One region of the Comamonas sp. 23 genome, then DNA from elsewhere that is predicted to be linked to it. Evidence: riboswitches for the same ligand, from Rfam matches in the RefSeq annotation. Region 1 holds a riboswitch; the other holds the start of a gene.
The links. Region 1 has a riboswitch for manganese ahead of mntP (manganese efflux pump MntP). Riboswitches for the same ligand answer to the same signal wherever they lie in the genome.

Region 1 (9,841 bases):
TGGCGACGCACCCGGCTTCGACCACGCACCGCCAGTTGGACAGCGCAGAGCTGGAGAAAGCCGGCGTGAGCGAAGGCATGGTGCGCCTGTCGGTCGGCATCGAGCATGTCGATGACCTGCTGGCCGATCTGGAGCAGGCGCTGGCCAAGGTCTGAGGGGCCGTCGCACGCAAAAAAAGAGCCGCTTTCAACAAGCGGCTCAAACACAGTGCTCTGTGGCTCCTGGATCACCAGGAGCGGGCATGAGGACCTGTTTAGAAGCGGTAGCCCACACCTACACCCAGCAACCAAGGATCCACCTTAAAAGTGCCCACCTTGGTGCCGGCCGAGCGCACATCGGTCTTGATGTAGACCTTCTTCACGTCGACGTTGATCGACCAGTGCTTGTCCAGCATGTAGTCAAAGCCGATCTGCAGCGCCGGGCCAAAGCTGTTCTTCTTGATCGATGGATCGAGCGCGGCCTCAACAGCCGGTGCAAAGTTCACGTTCGAGAAGCGCGTGTAGTTCACACCAGCGCCTAGGTAGGGCTTGAAGGCGCCCATATTGGTGAAGTGGTACTGCGCGAGCAGGCTGGGCGGCAGGTGCTTGAGCGTGCCGATCTTGGCGCCGTCCGAGCGCAGGTCATGCTTTTGCGGGTAGGTCAGCACCAGCTCTGCCGCGATATTGGGCGTGAAGAAGTAGCTCACATCCACTTCGGGAATCGTCTTGTCATTGATCGACAGGCCCAGGCCGGTGGAGTCCTTGTTGGCGCTGTCCAGATGCACGGCGCGCACACGCACTTGCCAGGGGCTTTGCGCCTCTTGCGCCATCGCCGCGCCCGACGCCATTGCATATACAGCTGCCGCTGCCAACATCATTTTTTTCATCGTCATTGCCCTCGCTGCGATCTTGCTCGCATGGATTGAAAAGTAGCTGAACCCAGGCCGCATCTGCATGTCCCCACCCGCGCCAAGCGCCGTATCTGAAGGCGGCAGAGCTGTTTCTGCTGTCCATGTCTGCATCTTCTGCTTAAGCGGGCTGCGCGGCCCTGACCCAGATCAACGAGACAAAACAAGCGATGAAAAAAGGCGGCCCGCTGTTGCGATGCCGCCTTCTGCCTCTTGCTGCGCCGCGCCCGAGGGACGCGGCCAGCAGCCATGCGCTGCTGCTTGCGATCAGTGCCCGCGCAGCTTGTGCCAGGCCTCCACCGCCAGCACCACCAGGCCACCAATGGCTGCGCCAACAGCCACATGCACCAGCGTTGGGGCCAGCAGTGCCACCACGCCACCCATCGGGGCTACGGTGCTCTCCAACCAATGCTCGATCGGGCCCATGCCATGCACCAGCAGGCTGCCACCCACCATGAACATCGCAGCCGTTCCGACAATCGACAGGCCACGCATCAGCCAGGGCGTAAACGCAATCAGGCCCCGGCCCAGGGCCTGGGCTGCGGCACTGGTCTTGCGCATCAGCCACATGCCCACATCGTCCATGCGCACAATGCCGGCGACCAGACCATAGACAAACACGGTGATCGCCAGCGCCACAGCGACCAACACCGCAAACTGCTCGGCAATCGGCTTGCTGGCAACAGTGCCCAGCGCAATCGCCATGATCTCGGCCGACAAGATGAAGTCGGTGCGCACCGCGCCGGCCACCTTGGCCTTTTCATAGGCCACCGGGTCCATGTTCTTCTCGTTGGCCGCTTTGACCGATGAAGGGGCTACGCCCATTTGAGCGGCCTGCGCCGACTCCTTGACGGCATCGTGGGTGTGCTGGGGCTTGTGGAACAGGCTCAGCACCTTCTCCACCCCTTCAAAACACAGAAAAGCGCCACCAATCATCAGCAGCGGTGTGATCAGCCAGGGCGCAAAGGCGCTGATCAACAGCGCGGCCGGCACCAGGATGGCCTTGTTCTTCAGCGAGCCCTTGGCCACGGCCCAGACCACCGGCAACTCCCGGTTGGCCTTGACCCCAGTCACCTGCTCGGCGTTCAGCGCCAGGTCGTCGCCCAGCACCCCCGCGGTCTTCTGCACCGCCACCTTGGTCTGCGTGGCCACATCGTCCAGGATGGCCGTGCTCTTGCCCGCAGCCGTCTTGGTCATCAGCGCCACATCGTCAAGCAAGGTCGCAATATCATCGAGCAACATCAACAAACCAGCACCAGCCATTACGCACTCCCAATCCAAATTCGGTGGCAAATCATAGCGATTTCGCGGTGCAATGCCGTGTCAGACCCTATAAAACGGTGATTTCTACGTTTTGTTGGAGCTTGTTCACAAAACTTTATGCAGGCCTTGTCAACAACTTCAGCGCGCGGCCCGTTGTACACCCATCTACACCAGAAAGGTGAAAGGACTGAAATGACTGAAGTGTTTGCTATTTGGCCTGAAGACGAACGTGACCGTAAGCGTGCTCCTGCCCGCTTCTGATACCAGCGCAGCCTGCAAGCGGTTGAGCCAGAACTAAAAACCCGGCACCCGCAGCAATTGCAAGCCCACTGATCTCTCTCACTTAAGCCCCGCTCTGCGGGGCTTTGTTTTGCCTGTAGCAACGCTCCTACAGCGCAAAACGCAGCCAAGCCCTCTGCCACGCCAGCGGAGGGCTTTGATTTTATACGGCCACCATGTGCTCGTACAGAATCAGCGAGCCAATGGCAATCAGCACGACACCACCCACCGCTTCTGCCCAGCGGCCCGTGATATTGCCCAGAATGCGGCCGACCATCACGCCCAGGGTCACCATCGCAAAGGTGGCAAAACCAATGCTGAGCGCAACGACGGTGATGTTCACATCCAGAAAGGCCAGGCCCACGCCTACCGCCATCGCGTCAATACTGGTGGCAAAGCCCGTGGCGACCAGCAGCCAGAAGCCATGGCGCGCGGGCCGGCTCATCTCGGGCTCATCGGCACTTTGGAAGGCACCCAGCACCATGCGGCCGCCCAGCACCAAGAGCAGCACAAAGGCAATCCAGTGGTCCCAGGCCTTCACATAATCGGCCGCGGCATAGCCCAGCGCCCAGCCCACCAGCGGCGTGATGGCTTCGATGACACCAAAGATCAGGCCGGTGCGCAGCGCCTCGGACCAACGGGGTTTGACAAGGGCAGAGCCTTTGCCAATCGCGGCAGCAAAGGCATCGGTGGACATGGCAAGCGCCAACAGGGAAATGGAAGCAGCGTTCATCGGAGGTTCTTCTAGGACAGTCGGGCATGAGCACAACGGCACGCCACCACTGCCCGACCGAGGTCGTGCTGGCATGCCGATGGTCTCGCCAACCGAAGAACGGATGTCTGCGCCACAGCATGCGAAATGCCGAGTATGTTGACGCAGACGCTTCCAGCGCGGAAGCAGGCTACTCCCCAAGGGAAGCCGCAGTCTAAACGCTGCGCAGCGCTTAGGAGCACATGGCCCCAACCGCGCCAAGTTCTTTAGGAATGGATCGTATTTCCGTCTTGCTGTTGCGGCCTGGACCCAGCAAAACGCCAACCGCTACAAGCCGAAACATGAGCAAGCTCATGTATTGCAGCTCTCCCTTGGCACCCTCTGACAGAGGCAGCCAAGGCGTCTCCCAAGTAACAGCGTGGCACTTCACCCAGGGTTGCCCCTAGTTCATTTTCAGGTGTTTTGTATACACTTAATGTATGCATATGTGCACACAACGCATAGCCATTGAGGCCTGTCTTGTGCTGCACATGCCATGCATGGACCCGCGCACATGACGAGACAAACCCGGCCGCCAGGCCGCAAATAAGGCGCAGCTGGATGCGCCCGATCCAAGGATGTCAATGACCGATCTTGCAGCAGACCAGAACGCAGGCTTTGCCTTCAACCCCGCACAGCAGCGCCCCGCAGCGGCCGGTGCATTGCCCGCCGGCGTATGCCCATCGCTCTACAACAAAGACCTCGCGCCCACCAAGAAAGACAGCCGCTCCTGGGGTGCCTACAGCCTGTTCACGCTCTGGGCCAATGATGTGCACAGCCTGGGCAACTACGCCTTTGCCATCGGCCTGTTTGCGCTGGGCCTGGGTGGCTGGCAGATTCTGACGGCGCTGATGATGGGCGCTGCCTTGCTGTTTGTGCTGCTGACCTTGTCGGGCTTCATGGGCCCCAAGACGGGCGTGCCTTTTCCGGTGATGAGCCGCATCAGCTTTGGCACCCGGGGTGCGCAGATCCCGGCCTTGATCCGGGGCGGTGTCGCGATTGCCTGGTTCGGCATCCAGACCTACCTGGCCTCCAAGGTGCTCGATGTGCTGTTGATCACCCTCTTCCCCAGCCTGCAGTCGCTGCTGGCGCACCAGGTGCTGGGCCTGCCGGTGCTCGGCTGGATCAGCTTTAGCCTGCTGTGGCTGGTGCAGACGATGATTGCCTGCTGGGGCATGGAGAGCATCCGCAAGTACGAGGCCTTTGCCGGCCCGGTGATTCTGGTGACCTTTATCGCGCTGGCCGGCTGGGTGCTGTACAGCTCGGGCGGCAAGATCCAGTGGACGGCGCCCAAGCCCAGCACCGGTGCGGCGATGTGGGTGCAGATCATGGGCGCAGCCTCGCTGTGGGTCGCCATCTATGGCACCTTTGTGCTCAATTTCTGTGACTTCACCCGGGGCGCCACCTCACGCAGCGCCGTGGTCAAGGGTAACTTCTGGGGCATCCCCATCAACATGCTGATCTTCGGCCTGATCGTCGTCGTGCTGACCGGCGGCCAGTTGGCGATTGACGGCACGCTGATCCTGAGCCCCACCGACATCGTCGAGAAGATCCCCAACAAGCCCTTGCTGGTGCTCGCCAGCCTGTCGCTGCTGATCCTGACCATCGCCGTCAACCTGATGGCCAACTTTGTCGCACCCGCTCTGGCCCTGGCCAACCTGCTGCCGCGCCAGCTCAACTTCCGCCGCGCGGCCCTCGTCAGCGCCATCCTCGGCTTTGTGATCCTGCCCTGGAACCTCTACGACTCACCGCTGGTGATCCTGTATTTCCTGGGCGGTCTGGGCTCGTTCCTCGGCCCACTGTTTGGCATCGTGATGGCCGACTACTGGCTGATCCGCAAGCAGCGCGTGCATGTGCCGGCGCTCTACAGCGATGACCGCAACGGCCCTTACCATTACGAAAACGGCGTCAACCGCCGCGCCATCCAGGCCCTGGTGCCCTCGGCGCTGATTGCGCTGCTGTTCGCCTTTTTGCCGGCGCTCGAGTCGGTGTCGCATTTCTCCTGGTTTATTGCGGCCGGGCTCGGCGGCCTGTTTTACTGGCTGCTGACCCCCAAGGGCCAGCACTATGAAGACCAGGACGGCGAGGCCATTGCCGTGAACCATGCCCAACATTGAGACGGAGTTTTTTGCATGCGCATTCTGATCGTGAACGTCAACACCACCGAGAGCATGACCGAGGCCATCGGCGCCCAGGCGCGCCGGGCGGCCGCACCGGGCACCGAGATCGTCGCCCTCACCCCGCGCTTTGGCGCAGAATCGGTGGAAGGCAATTTTGAGAGCTACCTCTGCGCCGTTGGCGTGATGGATGCGGTGATGCGCTATGACCAGCCCTTTGATGCCGTCATCCAGGCCGGCTACGGCGAGCATGGCCGCGAAGGCCTGCAAGAGCTGCTGGAAGTGCCCGTCGTCGACATCACCGAGGCGGCGGCATCGACTGCCATGTTCCTGGGCCACAAATACGCCGTGGTCACTACGCTGGACCGCGCTGTGCCCTTGATCGAAGACCGGCTCAAGCTGGCCGGGCTGGATGCGCGCTGCGCCTCGGTGCGCGCCAGCGGCATGGCCGTGCTGGAGCTCGAGAGCCAGCCCGAGCGCGCGGTCGACGCTATCGTGCAGCAGGCGGCCAAGGCCGTTGAAGAAGACCATGCCGAGGTCATCTGCCTGGGCTGCGGCGGCATGGCCGAGCTCGAAGACAAGGTGCGCAGCCGCACCGGCGTGCCCGTGGTCGATGGCGTGGCTGCCGCGGTGACGATCGCCGAATCGCTGGTGCGCCTGGGCCTCAAGACCTCCAAGGTGCGCACCTATGCGCCGCCGCGCGCCAAGCGGATTACCGGCTTTCCGCTGCCCGATTCGCTGGGCCGCTAACCGGACTTCTACCCCACTCTGCTTACTCCAACCGCCCTGCACCGCAGGGCTTTTTTCTGGCTGGATGGCTGCCTGGCAGCCTCATTGGCTGGTCTTGAAGCCCTGGGTTGCCGCCCAGGCCGCGACGTCATCGCGGCGGATCGCAGCGGCCATCAGCTGCGGGAAAGCATCCGGGGTGCAGGCAAAGGACGGCACCCCAAAGGCGGCCAGCTTGGCGGCCAGCGCCGCATCGTAGGCGGGCGCGCCCTCGTCGCTCAGCGCCAGCAAGGTGATGAACTGCACGCCCGACTCCACCAGCTCATTGGCGCGGCGCAGCAGGCCGGATTCCACGCCCCCCTCGTACAGGTCCGAGATCAGCACCAGGATGGTGTTGCGCGGCTCGCTGATCAGGCTTTGGCAGTAGCCCACCGCACCATTGATATCGGTGCCGCCGCCCAGCTGCACGCCAAACAGCACATCGACCGGGTCGTCGAGCTTGTCGGTCAGGTCCACCACGGCCGTGTCAAACACCACCAGCTTGGTGGCGACGGCAGGCAGGCTGGCCATCACCGCACCAAAGATGCTGGAGTAGACGACCGAGTTGGCCATGGAGCCGCTTTGGTCGATGCACAGAATCACCTCGCGCTGCGGGCGGCGCGCCTTGCGGCCGTAGCCGATCAAGGTCTCGGGAACGATGGTTTGGTACTCGGGCTGCCAGTGGCGCAGGTTGGCGCGTATCGTGCGGTTCCAGTCGATCTCGGCATGGCGCGGGCGGCGGTTGCGCTGGCTGCGGTCCAGCGCGCCGGCCACGGCACTGCGCATCGGCTCTTCGAGCTTTTTCATCAGCTCGTCCACCACCTTGCGCACCACCAGGCGCGCGGTGGCCTTGGTGTTTTGCGGGATGACCGAGCCGAGCGAAATCAGGTTGGCCACCAGGTGCACATCGGGCTGCACGTTCTCCAGCATCTCGGGCTGCAGCAGCAACTCGCGCAGCTGCAGGCGCTCCATCGCGTCGCGCTGCATCACCTGCACCACCTGGCTGGGGAAGTACTTGCGGATATCACCGAGCCAGCGCGACACCGAGGGCGACGAATTGCCCCGGCCGCCCTTGCGCGAACCGAGCTGGCTGTCGCCTTCGTAGAGCGCGGCCAGCGCCTGGTCCATCTCCTGCAGGCGTCCTCCCACGGTACCGCAGCTGGCATCGGCCGGGCTGCCCAGCACCATGCGCCAGCGCTGCAAGCGGGTGGTGGGCTGCAGCGCCTCTGCCTCATCAGGCGGCAGGGTTTGTGCATCGTCTTGCGCCAGGCCTGGCGCGGGATGGGCGGCATGGGTCATCGTCATCACTCCAGGGCTTGGTTAGCAGGCGTGGCGGCAGGCGGAATCTGCGCCAGCAACTCGGGCGGCAGCTCCAGCCCCAGCAGGGTGTTGAGCAGCGGCAGCGCCAGCACAGCGCGCGCCTCGTCCCAGGGGGCATCCTCATCGCCCGCCGCCAAGGCGGCAGCAGGCACGGCAGCACCAGCCACCGGCGCGCGCCGGGCCTTGTCGCCCAGGCTCTGGCGCTCATGCTTGCTGAAGTTGGCAAAACTGCGCCGCACCAGCGGCAAGATCTGCGCAAACTGCACCTCACCTAACCCCGCTAGCCAGGCATCGACGGCACCCCAGATGGCCTCGTCGTGCAGCAGCACCAGCGCCTGCTGGTTCAAAAAGCCATCCAGCCAGGCAGCAACATCGAGCGGCGCAGCACCCAAGGACAGGTTGCGGTTGAACTGCAGCACCACCTCGGCGCTGTCCAGCAGATGCTCATCGAGCAACAATCGGCAGGCCATGCCGCGCAGCAAGGCCGCAGCGGCGTCGCCCATCGCCAGGCTGCGCAGCGCAGCGCGCCAGGCGTCGACAGCGGCCTGGGCTTGCGCATCATTGCCGCGCAGGCGCAGCGCCTCATGCGCGGCCAACACCTTGCCCTTCATCGCAGCGGCCGCGTCTTCGTCCATCGCCATGCAGGCCACTGGCAGGCCAATGGCGGCGCGCAGCACGAGCGAATCAATGACCGTGGCCAGCAAGGCGGTATCGGTCTGGCGCACGCTGCCATAGCGGTACACATTGGCCAGCGGCGGCAGCGCCTGCAGCAGCTGGCCCACATCGCCGGTGGTGGCCGCGCGCTCGGCCAGGGTGGCAATCAGCGACTCGACCAGCTGCGGCAAGTTCGCCAGCAGCGCGTCGTCAATCGCCTGCGCAATCTCGGGCAAGGGCGTATCGGGCGAGAGGCTGGCGCGCAGCCGCGCGGTGGCGGCCTGCGCCACGGTGGCGCCATGCACGCTGGCCTCGATGATGCGCACGGCCAGCTCGGGCTCCCACTGCATCTGCCAGCTCTCGCGGAAGGTGCCGCGGTTGCGCTGCGCATCGGCCGCGCGCGTGCCCCAGCCAATGCCCAACAAGCGCAGGCGGTGCAGAAAATGGCTGCGCGCCAGGTCGGTCTCCTTGCGCAGATCCAAGGCCAGCAGCTTGCTCGCCGCTTCGGGCTTCATGCGCAGCGATTTTTGCTGCTGCTCAATATCGCGCTGCAGCGGCACCTGCGGCACATCGGCGGGCACGCTGCCCAGCACATGGCCGACGGTGAGCTCGTCATCGATCAAGGTCAGCGGCGCGGTCTCGCCCATGCAGACCACGGTGACGATGGCCTCGTTGATCTCCTGCAGCCCCGGTATCGGCTGGCCACGCATGGCAGCCAGCCCTTCGGCCAAACGCGTGGCTTCGATGATGTGGGCGCTAGAGCAGTCCAGGTCCTTGTCGCGCAGCAGGCGTGCCACGCGGGTGAGCCAGCCTGCGGTGCGCAAGGTGGCGGCATCGCGGGCGCTGCGTGCAGGCATCGAATGGCCTTGCGCCGCCTGCTGTGCCCAGGCCGCATCCGCCCGGTAGCACTGCCACAGATGCTCGTACCAGCCCGGTGACGTGACGCCCGCTCCATAGCCGCTGCGGCTGGCCAGGTTGCGGTAGGTCCAGGGCGCCCAGGTCGCCAGCACCTTGGCCTTGGGCAAACCCTTGAGCACGGCGCTGTCGGCCTTGGCGGTGGTGCTTTGCTGCAGTGCCGGCACATGCCATGCGCCGCAGACCACCGCAATGCGCTGGTAGCCGGCTTTCACCGCCTCACGGATGCACTGGCGCATATGCGCCTCCCGCTGGGCCTCGCGCAGCGCGTAGTGCGGGCCACGCCAGGCCTCGCCGTCGTCGCCCAGCTCGCTGCGCACCGCCGTCATCGCCTCGTTGATGCTGGTAAACAGCGCTTCGTTGTCGCCGCGCTCTTCCACCAGGCGGTTCCACCAGCTCTCGCCATCCTCAAAGCCGGCCGCATGGGCCAGCCAGTCGAGCGGGTCGCGCACCGGCGCTTGCTGACTGGCGGTGGTATCTGTTGCATCGCTGTCCACATCCGTCACCGGGGCCGTGTCGGCACTGGCCTCAGCGGCATCGCCTGGCGCCTCGTCCACTGCTTGCACCGGATCGTCCTCGCCCTCTTCCCCATCCACATCCTGCGCGGGCTCCGGCTTTTTCAACGCCTGGCGCCGCGCCCAGTCCTGGGCCATCGCATGGGTTTGGGGCAGGTCAATAAAGCGCGTGGTCACCCCTTGCTCGCTCGCCCATTGCAGCGCCTGCCACTCGGGCGAGAACTCGGCAAAGGGGTAAAACGCGGCCTGGCTGGGCTCGTCTTGCATGTACACCAGCATGGCGACAGGCGGGCGCAGCTCGGCACTGCGCAGCATCGGCAGCAGCGCCTCGCCCTCGGGCGGGCCTTCCACCAGCAGGCAGTCGGGCTGCAGTTGC
Region 2 (9,841 bases), 1.5 Mb from region 1:
GCTGGCCGCCGCCCAGGCCGCCGCCGCCCGCTGGCAGGCCACCGCGCCCGCCCAGCGTGCTGACTGCCTGGCCAAAGCTGGTGATCTGCTCGAAGCACATATGCCCACCTTGATGGGCGTGCTGGTGCGCGAGGCCGGCAAGACCTGCTCCAACGCGATTGCCGAAGTGCGTGAGGCCGTGGACTTTCTGCGCTTTTACGCCGCCCAGGTGCGCAGCTGGGGCCAGGCGGATTACCAGGCGCTGGGCCCGGTGGTCTGCATCAGCCCCTGGAACTTCCCGCTGGCCATCTTCAGCGGCCAGATTGCCGCCGCGCTGGCTGCCGGCAACACCGTGCTGGCCAAGCCGGCCGAGCAGACCCCGCTGATCGCGGCTGCCGCCGTGCAGGCGCTGTGGCAGGCCGGCGTGCCGCGCGATGTGCTGCAGCTGCTGCCGGGCACCGGCGAGACCGTGGGCGCCCGCCTGGTGGGCGACCACCGCGTGCAGGCCGTCATGTTCACCGGCTCGACCGAAGTGGCCCGCATTCTGCAAAAGACGCTGGCCCAGCGCCTCGACGCCCAAGGCCAGCCCGTCACCCTGGTGGCCGAGACCGGCGGCCAGAACGCGATGATCGTGGACTCGTCCGCGCTGGCCGAGCAGGTCGTGGTCGATGTGCTGTCCTCGGCCTTTGACTCGGCCGGCCAGCGCTGCTCGGCGCTGCGCGTGCTGTGCGTACAGGAAGAAGCGGCCGACCGCCTGCTGCACATGCTGCGCGGCGCGATGCAGGAGCTCCAGCTGGGCAACCCCTGCCAGCTCAAGACCGATGTCGGCCCCGTCATCGACGCCGAGGCCAAGGGCGTCATCGACCAGCACATTGCCCGCATGCAGGCCGCTGGCCACCAGGTCTGGCAAAACAGTGGCGCCAGCGCGCAAGGCACCTTTGTGCCGCCCACGGTGATCGCCATCGGCCAGCTCTCCGAGCTCAAGCGCGAAGTCTTCGGCCCGGTGCTGCATGTGCTGCGCTACCGCCGCGAGAACCTGCCCCAGCTGCTGGCCGACATCAATGCCACCGGCTATGCGCTCACCCTGGGCCTGCACACCCGCATTGACGAGACCATTGCCCAGGTGGTCAACGCTGCGCATGCCGGCAATATCTATGTGAACCGCAATATCGTCGGTGCCGTCGTCGGTGTGCAGCCCTTTGGCGGCGAAGGCCTGTCGGGCACGGGCCCCAAGGCCGGCGGCCCGCTGTACATGCTGCGCCTGCTCAGCCGCATGCCGGCCACGGCCACCGTGGATGCGCTCGCCCACCTACCGCGCATGGCCGGTAGCGAGGCCCCGGCCGCCAACACCGGCCAGCGCGGTAATGCCCATGGCCTGGAACAGGCCGATGCCGCCCCCGCCGCTGGGCTGGAGGCGCTGCAAAGCTGGGCCAGCCAGCAAGGCCAGGGCGATCTGGCAGCGCTGTGCCAGCGCTATGCCGCCCATACCGGCAACGGCTTTGCGGCTGAGCTGCCCGGCCCCACCGGTGAGCGCAATCTGTATGTGCTGAGCGGCCGTGCGCGCGTGGGCTGCGTGGCCAGCACCAGCAGCCTGCTGCTGGCCCAGCTCGCCGCCGTGCTCGCCGCGGGCTCCACCGCCGTGTGGCCCGCAGGCAGCAGCCAAGCCAGCCTGCTGGCCCAATTGCCCGCCTCGGTGCGTGCCTCGGTGCAGCTGTCTGCGCACAGCGAGCAGGCCTTTGTGCAGTCCGAGGCCTTTGATGCGCTGATCGTTGATGCCGCCAGCGGCTGGCTGCCCACGGCCAGCACCTTGGCGGGCCGCGCCGGCGCCATCGTGCCGATCACCGCCCAGGCTGCCGACGGCAGCGTGCCGCTGTTCCGCCTGCTGGCCGAGCATGCCATCAGCATCAACACGGCTGCGGCTGGCGGCAATGCCAGCCTGATGACCTTGGACTAACGCTGAGGCTCGGGGCGCCGCCCCATGGAAAAAGGGCTGGAGATCGCAAGATCCCAGCCCTTTGAGTTGGTGCGTTGCTAGTGTTGCTAGCGCAGCCAGCGCTATCAGTCCATCGTCGTGAACAGCGCGGCCACACCCAGCACCAGGAAGATCACCGCGCAGACGCGGTGGATCCAGCGGATCGGCAGCCTCTTGGTGATCTTGTCGCCAAACCAGACCACCGGCGCATTGGCCAGCATCATGCCGATCGTGGTGCCTGCGACCACCCAGTAATAAGAAGCGGGGTACTTGGCGGCCAGGCCCACGGTGGCCAGCTGGGTCTTGTCGCCCATCTCGGCCAGGAAGAACAGCAGCACGGTGGTGCCGAACACACCCCAGCGGCCGCTGCTCTTGCCCGCTTCGTCCTCGTCGATCTTGTCGGGGATCAGCATCCAGCCGGCCATCAGGATAAAGGACACGCCCAGAATCCAGCGCAGCACATCGGGGCCCAGCATCGTGGTGATCCAGGCGCCAACGGCACCGGCCAGCGCATGGTTGACCAGGGTCGAGACGAAGATGCCCAGCGCAATGGGCCAGGGTTTGCGGTATTTGGCAGCGAGGACGAGGGACAGCAACTGCGTCTTGTCGCCCATTTCGGCAAGGGCGACGACGGCGGTCGAGAGGAGAAAGGCTTCCATGGAGTGGGGATCGTTATTGCAGCCGGATATCGCAAGACAGCATTGACCGCATCGCGACTCCGGCATGGGATCGCAACGTGGTCAATGGTCTCGCCCAGCATCCTCATCACCAGATGCCGTGTACGCCATAGGCCGCGAAGGCCCAAGTTTGTTGACGCACACTCTGCGGCGCATTGCGCGCCCAGCAGGCTACTCCCCAAAGACTGGCGCATCATACGCCCAAAAGCGATGTTGCGCCGCAACACCCACGCCCTCCAGGGAAAATACCAAGGGCTGGTTGCAGCAACTGTCAACACAGCGTAAGGCGATTCACCCATAATGGTGAAGCTCAATGTGCCCCCGGGTACACTAGAGCGCGCGGTGATCCGTCTTGGAAGTTGTCACAGGTTTGTTGATTGCATCAGGCTCCATCGCTTTTTTTACTTTTTTCGGAGTCCTCAAATGGGCAACAAACTTTACGTGGGCAACCTGCCTTACTCTTTCCGTGACAGCGATCTGGAAAGCACTTTCAGCCAATTCGGTACCGTCTCCAGCGCCAAGGTCATGATGGAACGTGACACCGGCCGTTCCAAGGGCTTCGGCTTTGTGGAAATGGGTTCGGACGCTGAAGCACAAGCTGCTATCGAAGGCGTGAACGGCCAAGGCTTTGGCGGTCGTAACCTGGTCGTGAACGAAGCACGTCCAATGGAAGCCCGTCCTCCACGCAGCGGCGGCTTCGGCGGCGGTGGTGGTGGTGGCCGTGGTTTCGGCGGTGGTGACCGTGGCGGCTTCGGCGGCGGCGATCGCGGTGGCTTCGGCGGCGGTGGCCGTGGCGGCTACGGTGGCGGCAGCTACTAAGCACATCACATCCAAAACCTCTTAGAGGTTTTGACAGTGAGATGACGGGTTTTCCCGGAAAAAAGGCCTCTTTGAGGCCTTTTTTGCATCTGGTTGCAGCTTCTGCGCCACAACAGAGGGGCACAACTATCCCATTCCCGGTTTTTATGCCAGAAAATAAAGGATGGAGCATTCCTCCATTGGGCTACTGCGATAGATGACCGGTGTTCTACAGGGCGCGATCGCATTATTTAAGAGTTATCAGGAGTCCCTCAAATGGGCAACAAGCTTTACGTCGGTAATTTGCCATACCAGGTTCGCGACAACGATCTGGAACAGGCCTTTGGTCAGTTTGGCAGCGTAACCAGCGCCAAGGTGATGATGGAACGCGACACCGGTCGCTCCAAAGGTTTTGGTTTTGTAGAAATGGGCAGCGATGAAGAAGCCCAAGCTGCGGTCAACGGTCTGAACGGTCAGCCCCTGGGCGGTCGCAATCTGGTCGTGAACGAAGCACGTCCCATGGAGCCCCGTCCTCCCCGCAGCGGCGGTGGTGGTTTTGGCGGCCCCCGTGGTGGTGGCTTTGGCGGCGGAGGCGGTAACCGTGGCGGCTTTGGCGGCGGCGGTGGTGGTGGCTACGGCGGCGGTGGTGGCGGCGGTGGTGGCGGCGGCTACGGCGGCGGTGGTGGTGGTGGATACGGCGGCGGCGGAGACCGTGGCGGCTACGGTGGTGGCGGCGGCGGTGGCTATGGCGACCGCGGTGGTCGCGATGGCGGCCGTGGCGGCAATGACCGCGGCTTTGGTGGTGGCGATCGTGGCGGTGAGCGCGATGGCGGCTTCCGCAGCCCCTACGGCAATGGTTCGCGCAACCGCGGCGGCAACCAAGGCTACGACAACAACGACGATTATTGATGCCTGCAGGCACCGCCCAGCGCTGTGCCGCACCGCAACGACAAAGCCCCGCCAGGGGCTTTTTTCATGCCTGGCTTAGGACCTGCTTTCAGTCTTGACCCGGTGGCGCCTCTTGCACCCGCTCGCGGTGGCGGTGCTTGCGCGGGCGGTTGGCCAGCGCGCGGTCATAGAGGGCATTGGGCAGGCAGCGCAACAGCCGCGCCACCCAGCCCATCTGCCAGGGGATCACGGCATAGCTGCGCGCCTTGGCAATCACTGCAAAGGCCTTGTCGGCAAAGGCCTCTGGCTGCATCAAGAAGGGCATGCCGTAGCGGTTGTGGCGGGTGAGCGGCGTGGCCACAAAGCCCGGGCAGATGGTGACCACCTGCACGCCGCTACGCTTAAGCTCCACCCGCAGGCTCTCGCAGTAGCTGATGACGGCGGCCTTGCTGGCGCAGTAGGCGCCGTGGCCGGGCAGGCCGCGTATGCCGGCCACGCTGGCAATGCCCACCAGCTTGCCGCTGCCGCGCGCCTGCATGGGGCGCACAAAGGCATGGAAGGTCGCGGCCATGCCGATCACATTGGTCGCATAGGTCTGGGCCATGACCTCCAGGTCCTCGCGCTCGGCCGTGTCGATGCCGTAGCTCACCCCGGCATTGGCCACCACCACATCGGGCAGGCCCTGCTGCTGCAGGCATTGCGTGCAGGCAGCAATGGTCTGGTCCTGGTCAGCCACGTCGGCGCCATAGACCGCGTAGCGGCTGGCATCCATCGCCTGCGCCTGGGCCCAGTCCGCAATCAGCGCGGTACGGCGGGCCACCAGCGCGAGGCGGTAGCCGGCCTGGTAGTAGCGCCAGGCCAGCGCCTGGCCGATGCCGCTGGAGGCGCCGGTGATCAGCACCAGCGGTGCATCGCTCAGGGGGGTGGACATGCGGCGCTCAGCGTGCGGGTTGCAGCACGCCCTTGACCCGGCCCTTGAGCTCTGCGACCTGGGTGATGTTGTTGAAGACCATCGAGTCGGCCGTGAACCGGTCCTGGCCCCGGATGATCTCGACGGGCTTGTTCGAGCTCACCCGCTCTTCGTTGACAAAGGCGTGCAGAAACTCGCCCCGGAACTCCATCTGCGGCGCGCCCGGCTTGTTGCTGCTGCGCACCACCTTGGCATTGCCAAACAGCTGCACTTCGGAGCCATCGGCATTGGACAAGGCGCGGTTGGCGGTGGCCACTGTCGTCGAGCCATCCTGGCGGATGGAACGCATCGTGGCCGTGTCGATCTCCAGCGTGTCGGTGTCCATGTAGTGGCGCATCTTGTTGCCCTGGATCTCGCTGGTCAGCACGCCGGTGCCGTCAAAGCTGCGCACCGAAAAATCGTTCATGTAGTAATCCACTTCGTGGCCGGCCACCGCTTGTTCGCGCACGCTCTGGGGCTTGGGGGCATTGCGCACCAGCCACCAGGTGCCCAGCGCCAGCAGGCCCATCAGGATCACCGGCAGGTAGATGGACGACAGGTCCATGAGGCGTCGCAGGCGAGATTTCATTGTCCGTACCGATCGAGCAGGTTGACATAGGCACCGCAGGCGGCCAGCACCGCGTCGCACAGCTCGCGCGCAGCACCTGCGCCGCCGTGGCGGGTGGTTACCCAGTGTGCCACGCCCAGCACTTCAGGGTGGGCATTGGCGGGCGCGCAGGCCAGCTGGCAGCGGCGCAGCACCGGCAGATCCGGCCAGTCATCGCCAATGGCTGCGGCCTGGTGCCAGTCCAGGCCCAGCGCCTCGAGCATGGCCTGGGCGGCAGGCAGCTTGTCCTCGGTGCCGTAGCGAACCTGCTCGATGCCCAGCGCCGCCAGGCGGTGGCGCAGCGGTGCCGAATCGCGCCCGGTGATGACGGCCGGCACAATGCCGGCCTCGCGCAGCATCTTGAGACCATGGCCGTCGAGCGTGTGGAAACGCTTGAGCGTCTCGCCCTGCTCGCTGATGTACAGGCCCCCGTCGGTGAGCACGCCATCCACATCGAAGAACACAATCTTGATACCCTGGGCGCGCAGCAGCAGCTCAGCGGGCCACTGCTGGGCGGGGGTGATGGCGGGCAAGGTTAATGTGCTGGCCATCAGATCACCTTGGCCCGCATCAGATCACCCACATGCACGATGCCCACCAGGCGCTGGTCCGCATCGGTCACCAGCACGCTGGTGATGCGGTGGGCCTCCATCAACGCAGCGGCGTCGGCCGCCAATGCGTCGGCCGAGATCTGGCGCGGCGTGGCATGCATCACCTCGGCAGCGGTCAGGCCGCGCAAGTCGGCACCAGCCTCAATACGGCGGCGCAGATCGCCATCGGTAAACACGCCCTGCAGCAGGCCATGCGCATCGACGATGGCAGCCGCGCCCATTCCCTTGGCACTCATCTCACGCATCAGGTCGCTGAAGCTGGCGCTGGGCAGCACCGTGGGCAGCGCATCGCCGCTGCGCATCACATCAGACACATGGGTGAGCAGGCGGCGGCCCAGCGCGCCACCGGGGTGGGAGCGGGCAAAATCCTCGGCCTTGAAGCCGCGCGCATCCAGCAGCGCCACGGCCAGCGCATCGCCCATCGCCATTTGCGCGGTGGTGCTGGCCGTGGGGGCCAGGTTCAGCGGGCAGGCCTCCTTGTCGACCTGGGTGTTGAGCACCCAGTCGGCATGGCGCGCCATCGAGGACTGCAGGTTGCCCGTCATCGCCACCACGGGCACGCCCAGGCGCTTGAGCACCGGCAGCAGCACGGAAATCTCGCCACTCTCGCCGCTGTTGGAGATGGCCAGCACCAGATCCTGGCCCGTGACCATGCCCAGATCGCCATGGCTGGCCTCGCCCGGGTGCACAAAGAATGCCGGCGTGCCGGTCGATGCCAGGGTGGCCGCAATCTTGCGCCCCACATGGCCGCTCTTGCCCATGCCAGTGACCACCACACGCCCGGGAATGTCCAGCATGCGCTGCACGACCTGGACAAAGTTGTCGTCCAGGCGCTGCGTCAGTGCCGCAATGGCCTCGGCCTCGATCGCAAAGGTAGACGCCGCCAGGCGCAGAATCTGCGCCGCTTCCACGGGGCGCTTGGGCTGTAGGGTGCTCATGGAGGCTGATTTTATCGGAGCGCCCGCGCCCCGGCCGGTGCGGGTCATTGCCAAACATGCTTAACCTGCGGCGGGTGCCGGTTGCAGCTGCCGCAGTTGGACTACCATGGCGGCTCCTCCCCTTTTCTGCCCGCCCACCATGCACGCTCCCGACGTCAACGCCTTTTTGCGTCACCACATCCGCACCGTTCCCGATTGGCCAGCGCCGGGCGTGCAGTTCCGGGACATCACCCCGCTGCTGCAGAACCCGCAGGTCTTCCATGTGCTGATCGATGCCTTTGTGCACCGCTACATGTCGCGCGACATGCGCCCCGATGTGGTGGCCGGTCTCGATGCGCGCGGCTTTATCCTCGGTGCCGTCATCGCCTACCAGCTCAAGGTGGGCTTTGTGCCCATCCGCAAAAAGGGCAAGCTGCCCTTCACCACGGTGGAGGAAACCTATGAGCTCGAATACGGCAGTGCCACGGTCGAGTTGCATGCCGATGCGGTCAAGCCCGGCGACAAGGTGCTGCTGGTCGATGACCTGATTGCCACTGGCGGCACGATGATGGCCGGCAAGAAGCTGCTGGAGAAGCTGGGCGCCCAGGTGATGGAGGGCGCTGCGATTGTCGACCTGCCGGAGCTGGGCGGCTCCAAGCGGCTGACCGATGCGGGTCTGCCGCTGTTCACGCTGGTGGATTTCGCAGGGCACTGAGCCCCAGTCACCGCCGCTGCGGTGCAGGCGCTCAGTGCAGGTCGCCGTACTGGGTATTGCTCAGGCCGCCAAAGCTGGTGTCTGCCGTGGGCGCAGGCGCACCGCCGCGTTGCGCGGCCTCCCGAGCGATCTGGGCATTGTGCGCGGCGCTGCGCGCGGGCGGAACAATCGGCGCGGGCCGGGGCGCCGCACTGGTGGCAGCGCGGCTTGCGGGCGATGCGCCGTCGAGCGCAGGCACCGGGTTCAGCGCCGCCTCGAGCAAGGCTTTCTTGAAGGCGGCAATCTCCGCTTCATCGACCGGGTCCATGCCCAGCGGCACCGGCACCACGGCCGGCTGGGGCGCGGTGACCGCACTGGGGGCCTTGGTGCTGGCGACACCCAGCTGGGCATTGAGACGCCAGTAAACCGAGGTGATCACAATCTCGAAACGGGTTTTGGCCGAGTAGGCGATCAAGGCCTCGATCTGGGTGAGCTTGTCGGGCGAGGCGCAGTACTGCTGGGCCAGATCCACCATCACGATGAACTGCGTGGCGCGCTTGTCCAGCGCCAGCACCTTGAATTTGTAACCTGCCGACAGAATGCCCGAGCGCACCATCGATTCGCGCACGGCCGAATACACCATCTCCCGGCGGGCCGAACGCTCACCGGGACGCGGCGCGGCGCTGTCGTGCTGCGGTGCCGCAGCCATGGGCCTGGCGGCCACCAAGGGGCTCTGGGCGGCCAGCATATCGTGCTGGCCCATACCCATTGGCTCGGCAAACATGGTTTGCGGCCCCAGGGGCGCAAAGGCCGATTTTTTTTCTGGTCGACTGAACCATTTGGCAAATATAGACATGCCACTCCCTACCCTGATCAGAATTTGTGCCCCAGACACAAGCCTTGCAACGTGGTTGCTCCGCCGTCAGCATCAAGCCTTGACGGCCAGACTTGGTGCCCACCGTATACCTGCGGTGTGCTGGGCGGTGTCCGCGACGCTCACATGGTCACCCGTTTCATCGCGCAACAGGCGTTTGTAATTGTAGGAAGGAGTATTGCATACACTTGTCAGAAAAGCGCGTGCGATTTGACCAATGCCAAGCTTTTATGTTGCGGCTACGCGGCGTTTGCGGTTGCCCAGGCGCTTGGCCAGCACCGATCCGGCCGCCATGGCCAGCGCGACGGCCACCGTGGGCTGGCGGTTGCACAGCTCGGTAAAGCGGATGCTAGACAGCCCCCAGAGGCGGCAGCCAGCCACGGCCTGCACGGTGGCATTGCGCGGTTGGTGCGAGAAGAACGCGCCTTCGCCGACAATGGAGCCCGCGCCGACGATCGCCAGGCGAATGCGCTGCTTTTCGTCCTCGAAATGCACGCTGAGGCTGCCGCTTTCGACGAAAAACAAGGTGCGCTCCTGCGTGCCTTGCTGAAACAGCACCTGCGATGCGGCCAGCTGGGTCTGCGTCAGGTACGGCGCGAGAATCTCCCACTGCGCAGCCGTCAGCGGGTTGATCATGCTTTCCTCGTCCTGGCAGTTGTTGATGGCCGCCACCAGGGGCTTGATGTCATTGGCGCTACTGAACATGAAATCCTCCTCCGCAATCCTGGCGGTGGGCCCACCAGTGATTTATCGAAATTCCTAATCCAATAAATCTAACCGAGTGGCTGCACAATGGCTGGGCGGCTGGGCAAAAATTTGTAAGAAGTATCGTCCAGTCCACAATTCCTGACCAAGCACGCCGCCTCCCACCTTCT

Region 2: it holds a riboswitch for manganese, as region 1 does, so the genes downstream of both, ACPEE1_RS22415 (TMEM165/GDT1 family protein) here and mntP (manganese efflux pump MntP) in region 1, are expected to answer to the same signal.

The regions. Positions count from the first base shown of each region.
Region 1 is NZ_CP187127.1:3,500,646-3,510,486, forward strand. Features, by position in the region: gene ACPEE1_RS15900 (O-acetylhomoserine aminocarboxypropyltransferase/cysteine synthase family protein) at 1-155, shown strand, start outside; gene ACPEE1_RS15905 (OmpW/AlkL family protein) at 254-865, opposite strand; gene ACPEE1_RS15910 (DUF808 domain-containing protein) at 1,154-2,149, opposite strand; gene mntP (manganese efflux pump MntP) at 2,592-3,161, opposite strand; yybP-ykoY riboswitch at 3,181-3,344, opposite strand; gene ACPEE1_RS15920 (NCS1 family nucleobase:cation symporter-1) at 3,764-5,296, shown strand; gene ACPEE1_RS15925 (aspartate/glutamate racemase family protein) at 5,312-6,046, shown strand; gene ACPEE1_RS15930 (VWA domain-containing protein) at 6,128-7,249, opposite strand; gene ACPEE1_RS15935 (DUF5682 family protein) at 7,366-9,841, opposite strand, start outside.
Region 2 is NZ_CP187127.1:4,962,924-4,972,764, forward strand. Features, by position in the region: gene putA (trifunctional transcriptional regulator/proline dehydrogenase/L-glutamate gamma-semialdehyde dehydrogenase) at 1-1,933, shown strand, start outside; gene ACPEE1_RS22415 (TMEM165/GDT1 family protein) at 2,038-2,610, opposite strand; yybP-ykoY riboswitch at 2,707-2,820, opposite strand; gene ACPEE1_RS22420 (RNA recognition motif domain-containing protein) at 3,052-3,447, shown strand; gene ACPEE1_RS22425 (RNA recognition motif domain-containing protein) at 3,703-4,335, shown strand; gene ACPEE1_RS22430 (SDR family oxidoreductase) at 4,424-5,245, opposite strand; gene lptC (LPS export ABC transporter periplasmic protein LptC) at 5,253-5,852, opposite strand; gene ACPEE1_RS22440 (KdsC family phosphatase) at 5,849-6,421, opposite strand; gene ACPEE1_RS22445 (KpsF/GutQ family sugar-phosphate isomerase) at 6,421-7,419, opposite strand; gene ACPEE1_RS22450 (adenine phosphoribosyltransferase) at 7,559-8,113, shown strand; gene ACPEE1_RS22455 (hypothetical protein) at 8,145-8,855, opposite strand; gene ACPEE1_RS22460 (Crp/Fnr family transcriptional regulator) at 9,195-9,671, opposite strand.